Regions from separate parts of the Streptomyces sp. NPDC005955 genome, predicted to be linked through region 2. Evidence: riboswitches for the same ligand, from Rfam matches in the RefSeq annotation. Region 2 holds a riboswitch; the other holds the start of a gene.
The links. A riboswitch is a leader RNA that binds a small molecule or an ion and turns the genes downstream of it on or off. The one in region 2 is predicted to bind glycine.
Positions count from the first base shown of each region.

Region 1 (3,399 bases), on a different contig from region 2:
GTCGAGGAGGATCAGGTTGACCCCCCAGACGACGGGGACCCGGCCGAGGGCCCGACCGAGGGCGTCCAGCGGCAGTTCGCCGGCCACGGCCGCCTCCCCCTGGTCGAGTTCGACGCCGATGAACAGGGCGGGGTCGCCGTCCTCCACGTTGGCCAGCGCCCGGCGGGCGGTGGTGACCACGCCCACCGATGCGAACTCGGCGGCCGCGGCGGTGAGGAAGTCCACCGGGTCCTCCTTCCAGTCGGGCTGGCGCAGCCGCACCCGTCCGCCGCTGCCGGGACCGTCCAGGGGGGTGCGACCGGCGCGGCAGAGCTCCGCGACGGCCGGGGGCGGCAGCGGGACGCCGACCGCTCCGCCGGGGTTGAGGACGATGCCGAGTTGCGGGGGCAGCCCCCGGGCGAACTCGACGGCCGGAGCGACCGTGCCGTCCATCCGGTCCCCGACGACCTGCCGGAACTGTGCGGCGGAGGTGAACACCGGGACGTACGCCTGGCCGTCGATCTCCAGGGTCGGCAGGTCCAGGGTGGCGCTGGCGGGCCCGCCGCCGTTGGGCAGCGGCACCCATATCGGGCTGCGGCCCAGCACCTCCACGATCCGTGCGGCGGCGGACGGCACCCCGACGGACGCGGCGAGCACCGCCTCCAACTCGTTGGCCGGCCATCCGTCCCCGGACGGGCCGTCGGTCGTGAGGGGGGCCGGGGGGTCGTACGCCCCGGAGGGCGAGGGGTGGGGGGCCTGGGCCGGAATCTCCATCGTCAACCACCTGATCGGTACCGCGCTGCGTCTGCGCCAGGCACCCTAACGCGAAGCCGCGGGCCCGGGGCGCGGAGGCGGGGGCGCGCTACCCGTCGAAGCGGATGGACCGCAGCGCGCCGCCCGCGGGACGGTCCAGCAGCACCGCGGAGGTGCAGCCGGACGGCAGGCTCCCGCGCTCCGCGTCCCGCACCAGGCGCCCGACCGCCCGCCGGTGCCGCGCGAAGGCGTACCGCGACACTCCGCGGCCCCGTTCGCGCTGCCCGCTGAGCGCGGTGTCCGGCGCGACGTCGAGCAGCAGCAGGTGCAGCGTCGTCCCCCGGACCCGGGCCTCGCGGGCGAGCCACCGGCGCACCCACGCCTGGGTCCCGCAGTCGTGGACCACCACGCTCGCCCCGGACCGCAGCGCCCGCCGCAGCGCCGTGAAGTGCGCGAGCCGCACCAGCGGCCGGTACAGGCCGTAGGGCAGCACCCCGGGCATCCGACGGGTCCAGCGGTCGCGGGTGTCCTGGGAGTCGATGCGGACGGCGGCGGGGACGTCGTCCGCGCGGACCGTCCGGGACATCAGGGTGGACTTGCCGCTGCCCGGGAGCCCGGACACCACGACGAGGTCACCGGGGGCGAAGCGCAGCGCGTGCGGCCCCCGGCCCGCCCGCTCCCGCAGATCACGGACGACCCCCGTGGCCCGCCCCCCGCACACCTGGGCGGCAGGTGCTCCCGACTGTTCGGGCAGCGCGACGCCCGAAGCGCTCACGTACCCCCTGGTCCTGTTCACCGTGATCGTCCCCTCCAGTCGGTCACGTGAGCCTTCCCCGTAGAGTGTAAAGAGCGGGTAATTTCGGATGCTCGTGATTTTCGTCCGGATACGGTCACGACGGCATGACGGCCCGTGGCCGCGCGAACACCCTCCGCCCCGCGGGGGCGCGACTGCGCCCCGACGGTCACCGCGGGTGGCCGGTGCCGGGGCGAAAGGGGGCCGCCGCCCTGCCCAGGGCGGCGAATGCGTGCAATGATGTGGCCGCCAACTGCATACCGGCCGCTTGAATCCGCGCGGGAGAGCCCTCGGTCCGACCGGGGCGCCGAAGGAGCAAGTCCCTCCCTTGAATCTCTCAGGCCCAGTTACCGCGCGGGCGAGGCACATCTGAAAAGCGGATCGCAGCGCCGTGGAGCGCGCGGTCCCACCCAAGGTGCAAACCGGGCCGCCGTCCGCGGCGTGGCTCCCGGCGAACCTCTCAGGTCCGATGACAGATGGGGAGGATCACCTCGCCGTCATGCCCTGGGAGCACTATCCATGAGCACCGCCCCCCGTCGTACCGCGCTCGACGCGCTGCACCGTTCGCTAGGCGCGACCATGACCGACTTCGCCGGCTGGGACATGCCCCTGCGCTACGGCAGCGAGCGCGACGAGCACCAGGCCGTACGCACCCGGGCCGGCCTGTTCGACCTCTCCCACATGGGCGAGATCACCGTCACCGGGCCGCAGGCCGCCCAGCTGCTGAACCACGCGCTGGTCGGCAACATCGCCACCGTCGGCACCGGCCGCGCCCGCTACACGATGATCTGTCGCGCCGACGGCGGCATCCTGGACGACCTGATCGTCTACCGCACCGGGGCCACCGAGTACCTGGTCGTCGCCAATGCGGGCAATGCGCAGACCGTCCTCGACGCGCTGCGCGAGCGGGCCGCCGGCTTCGACGCCGAGGTCCGCGACGACCGGGACGCCTACGCGCTGATCGCCGTGCAGGGCCCCGAGTCGCCCGGCATCCTGGCGGCGGTGACCGATGCGGACCTGGACGGCCTGAAGTACTACGCCGGCCTCCCGGGCACCGTCGCGGACGTTCCCGCACTGATCGCCCGTACCGGATACACCGGCGAGGACGGCTTCGAACTGTTCGTGGCGCCGGAGCACGCCGAGCGGATCTGGCGGGCGCTGACCGAGGCGGGGGCGGCGGCCGGACTGGTGCCCTGCGGGCTGTCCTGCCGGGACACGCTGCGCCTGGAGGCGGGCATGCCGCTGTACGGGCACGAGCTGACCGAGGCGCTGACCCCCTTCGACGCCGGGCTCGGCCGGGTGGTGAAGTTCGAGAAGGAGGGCGACTTCGTCGGCCGCGCCGCTCTGGAGGCCGCCGCCGAGAAGGCCGCGGCGAACCCGCCGCGCAAGCTGGTCGGGCTGGTCGCCGAGGGGCGGCGGGTGCCGCGCGCCGGGTTCGCGGTGGTCGCGGACGGCGCGGTGATCGGCGAGGTCACCTCGGGAGCCCCCTCCCCCACCCTGGGCCGGCCGATCGCCATGGCGTACGTCGACGCCGCGCACGCCGAGCCGGGCACGGCGGGGGTGGCCGTCGACATCCGGGGCACCCACGAGCCGTACCGGGTCGTGGCGCTGCCGTTCTACAAGCGCCAGAAGTAGCCGGCGCCGTCTGCCGCGCGCCAGCGGTACCGGGCGCCAGCGGTACCGGACGCAAGCGGCATCGGACGCCAGCCGGTAGTGGCACCGTCCACGAGGCGCCAGAAACAGGGGCTCCGCCGTCGCCGGACCCGTCCGGCGGGGCCACCGCCGGGCGCCGCCCGGTCGGGCCTCCCGCGGGCTCGTCCAGCGCCCGTCTCGCATACCAAGACATCCCGTTCCCCAGCACTCCCCCGCGTACA
Region 1 is NZ_JBIAIF010000018.1:104,115-107,513, forward strand. Features, by position in the region: gene ACFYOU_RS30980 (enhanced serine sensitivity protein SseB C-terminal domain-containing protein) at 1-753, opposite strand, end outside; gene ACFYOU_RS30985 (AAA family ATPase) at 842-1,528, opposite strand; glycine riboswitch at 1,795-1,888, shown strand; gene gcvT (glycine cleavage system aminomethyltransferase GcvT) at 2,045-3,160, shown strand.
Region 1: another riboswitch for glycine. It lies ahead of gcvT (glycine cleavage system aminomethyltransferase GcvT); the one in region 2 lies ahead of gcvP (aminomethyl-transferring glycine dehydrogenase).

Region 2 (3,399 bases):
CGCCTTCTACCGGGAGATCAGCGACCACGTCATGGGCCTGCTGCGGGAGCTGTCACCGCTGGTGGAGCCGCTCAGCCTGGACGAGGCGTTCGTCGACCTGGAGGCGGCCGGAGCGGCCCGGGACGAGGCGTCGGCGCGTTCGGTCGGGACCCGGCTGCGCGCCGACATCAAGGCCACCACGGGGCTGACCGGATCGGTCGGCCTGGCGGCTTCCAAGATGCTGGCCAAGGTCGCCTCGGAGGAGGCGAAGCCCGACGGGCTGCTGCTGATACCGGTCGGTACCGAGCGGGCGCTGCTCGCCCCGATGCCCGTCCGGGTGCTGCCGGGGGTCGGACCCGCCACCGGGGACCAGCTGCGGCGCGCCGGGATCACCACGGTCGGCGAACTGGCCGAGGCCGGGGCCGACGAACTGGTGCGGCTGCTGGGCAAGGCCCACGGGGCGGCGCTGTACGCGATGGCCCTCGCGCACGACGAGCGGCCGGTCGTCGCCGAACGGGAGACGAAGTCGGTGTCCGTCGAGGACACCTACGACGTGGACATCCACGACCGCACGCGGGTGCGGTGGGAGGTCCAGCAGCTGGCCGATCGGTGCGTGCGGCGACTGCGGGACTCGGGACACTCCGGGCGGACCGTGGTGCTCAAGGTGCGCAGGTACGACTTCTCGACGTTGACCCGCTCCGAGACGCTGCGCGGACCCACCGACGATCCCTCGGTGGTGCGGGAGGCCGCCGCGCGGCTGCTGGAGTCCGTGGACACCACCGGGGGCGTGCGCCTCCTCGGGGTGGGCGTGAGCGGGCTCGCCGACTACACCCAGGAGGACCTGTTCGCCCAGGCGGCGGGCGCCCGGACCGAGGCCGACGGAGCCGCCGCCGAGGAGCCCGCGGCCCCACCCGACGGCACGGAACCGACGAGCGCCCGTCCGCCCGCCCCGTGGGCCGCCGGCCATGACGTGCACCACGCCGAGTACGGGCGGGGCTGGGTGCAGGGGAGCGGCGTGGGGCGGGTGACGGTGCGGTTCGAGACCCCGTACTCCGGGCCGGGCCGGGTGCGGACCTTCGCCGTGGACGACCCGGCCCTCGAACCCTCCGGCCCGGTCTCCCTGGTGCACCGCCCCGCCCCCGACGACCCGGCCTGATCCGGAAGAGGGGGCCTAGCGGTCGTCCGGGAGCTTCGGGTCGTCGCCCGCTCCGGCCAGCTCACCGAAGTCCCGTACCGCCGGTGGCGCCGGGCCCGGGGACGCCAGGTTCAGCCCGTAGTGGTGGTAGAGGCGCAGCTCCTGCTGGGGCGAGAGGTGGCGGCCGACGCCGAAGTCCGGGGCGTCCTTGATCAGGGACCGCTCGAAGGGCACCCGCAACGTGCCCTCCACCAGCTCGCTGGGCTCCAGCGGGACGAACGCGTCACGGCTGAAGAGCCCCGTCCTTATCGCCGCCCACTCCGGCACCCCCGTGGCGTCGTCGAGGTAGACCTCGTCCACCGTGCCGATCTTCGTGCCGTGGAGGTCGAACGCCTTGCGGCCGATCAGGTTGCGCGGATCGATGTCGGTCTGCACGTGCCCTCCAGTGGTCGCAACTCATCCGTAAGCACTACGAAAGTCCACATTTCGACGGGCGGCCACTCGAAGCCCCGTGCGAGGGCCCGCTGGTAGGGTGGAAACGGCTGTTGACCCTGTGCGGGAGAGCTCCCCGGCTGACGACCGGGGGCGCCGAAGGAGCAAATCCTCCCCGGAATCTCTCAGGCCCCCAGTACCGCACGGGTGAGGTCACTCTGGAAAGCAGGGCGGAAGGCCGACGGCCTCCGCCCTCACCGACGGTGAAAGTCGGGCTCCGGCCCGGTGAAGCTCTCAGGTTGAGATGACAGAGGGGGAGGGCCGTCCGGGCACCCGCAATGCGGTGCCCCTCGCAGGTCGTACCGACCAGGAGGCCCCCGCATGACAGTCAACCGTTCCCCCCTCGCCCAGCTCGAACAGGGCATCCCGTTCGAGCGGCGCCACGTCGGACCCGACGTGGAGGCCCGCGCCAAGATGCTCGCGCAGGTCGGGTACGGCTCGCTGGACGAGCTGACGGCGGCCGCGGTGCCCGAGGTCATCAAGAACGCCGAGGCCCTGGACCTGCCCGCGGCCCGCACCGAAGCCGAGGTCCTCGCCGAGCTGCGCTCCCTCGCGGACCGCAACGAGGTGCTCGGCTCGATGATCGGCCTCGGCTACTACGGCACCTTCACGCCGCCGGTCATCCTCCGCAACGTCATGGAAAACCCGGCCTGGTACACCGCCTACACCCCGTACCAGCCGGAGATCTCCCAGGGCCGGCTGGAGGCGCTGCTCAACTTCCAGACCGTGGTCGCGGAGCTGACCGGACTGCCCACCTCCGGGGCCTCCCTCCTCGACGAGGGCACGGCCGCGGCCGAGGCCATGGCACTGTCGCGCCGGGTCGGCAAGGTCAAGAACGGCGTCTTCCTGGTCGACGCGGACACCCTGCCGCAGACCGTGGCCGTCATCCGGACCCGCGCCGAACCCACGGGGGTCGAGGTCCTCGTCGCCGATCTGTCCTCCGGCATCCCGTCCGAGGTCGCCGAGCGGGGGGTCACCGGCGTCCTGCTCCAGTACCCGGGTGCCTCCGGGGCGGTCCGCGAGCTGCGGCCCCTGATCGCGCAGGCCCACGCACTGGGTGCCGTCGTCACCGTCGCCGCCGACCTGCTCGCCCTCACGCTCCTCACCCCGCCCGGTGAGCTCGGCGCGGACATCGCGGTCGGCACCACCCAGCGCTTCGGGGTGCCGATGGGCTTCGGCGGACCGCACGCCGGGTACATGGCCGTCCACGAGAAGTTCGCCCGCAGCCTCCCGGGCCGCCTCGTCGGCGTCTCCGTGGACAGCGACGGGGACCGGGCCTACCGGCTGGCGCTCCAGACCCGTGAACAGCACATCCGGCGGGAGAAGGCGACCAGCAACATCTGCACCGCGCAGGTGCTGCTCGCGGTCATGGCGGGGATGTACGCCGTCTACCACGGTCCGGAAGGGCTGCGGACGATCGCCCGCCGCACCCACCGCTACGCGACGATCCTCGCCGAGGGGCTGCGGGCGGCGGGCACGGAGATCGTGCACGGCGCGTTCTTCGACACGGTCACCGCACGGGTGCCCGGCCGGGCCGCCGAGGTCGTCGCCGCGGCCCGGGAGGGCGGCGTCAACCTGCGCCTGGTGGACGCCGACCACGTGGGCATCGCCTGCGACGAGACCACCACCCGGGCCCAGCTCGGCATCGTCTGGACCGCCTTCGGCGCCGACGCCGACGTCGAGGCCCTGGACGCGTCCGTCGTGGACGCCCTGCCCGGGGCGCTGCTGCGCACCGACGACTACCTGGCGCACCCCGTCTTCCGGCAGTACCGCTCGGAGACGGCGATGCTGCG
Region 2 is NZ_JBIAIF010000014.1:9,327-12,725, forward strand. Features, by position in the region: gene ACFYOU_RS27185 (DNA polymerase IV) at 1-1,135, shown strand, start outside; gene ACFYOU_RS27190 (PRC-barrel domain-containing protein) at 1,151-1,549, opposite strand; glycine riboswitch at 1,661-1,758, shown strand; gene gcvP (aminomethyl-transferring glycine dehydrogenase) at 1,928-3,399, shown strand, end outside.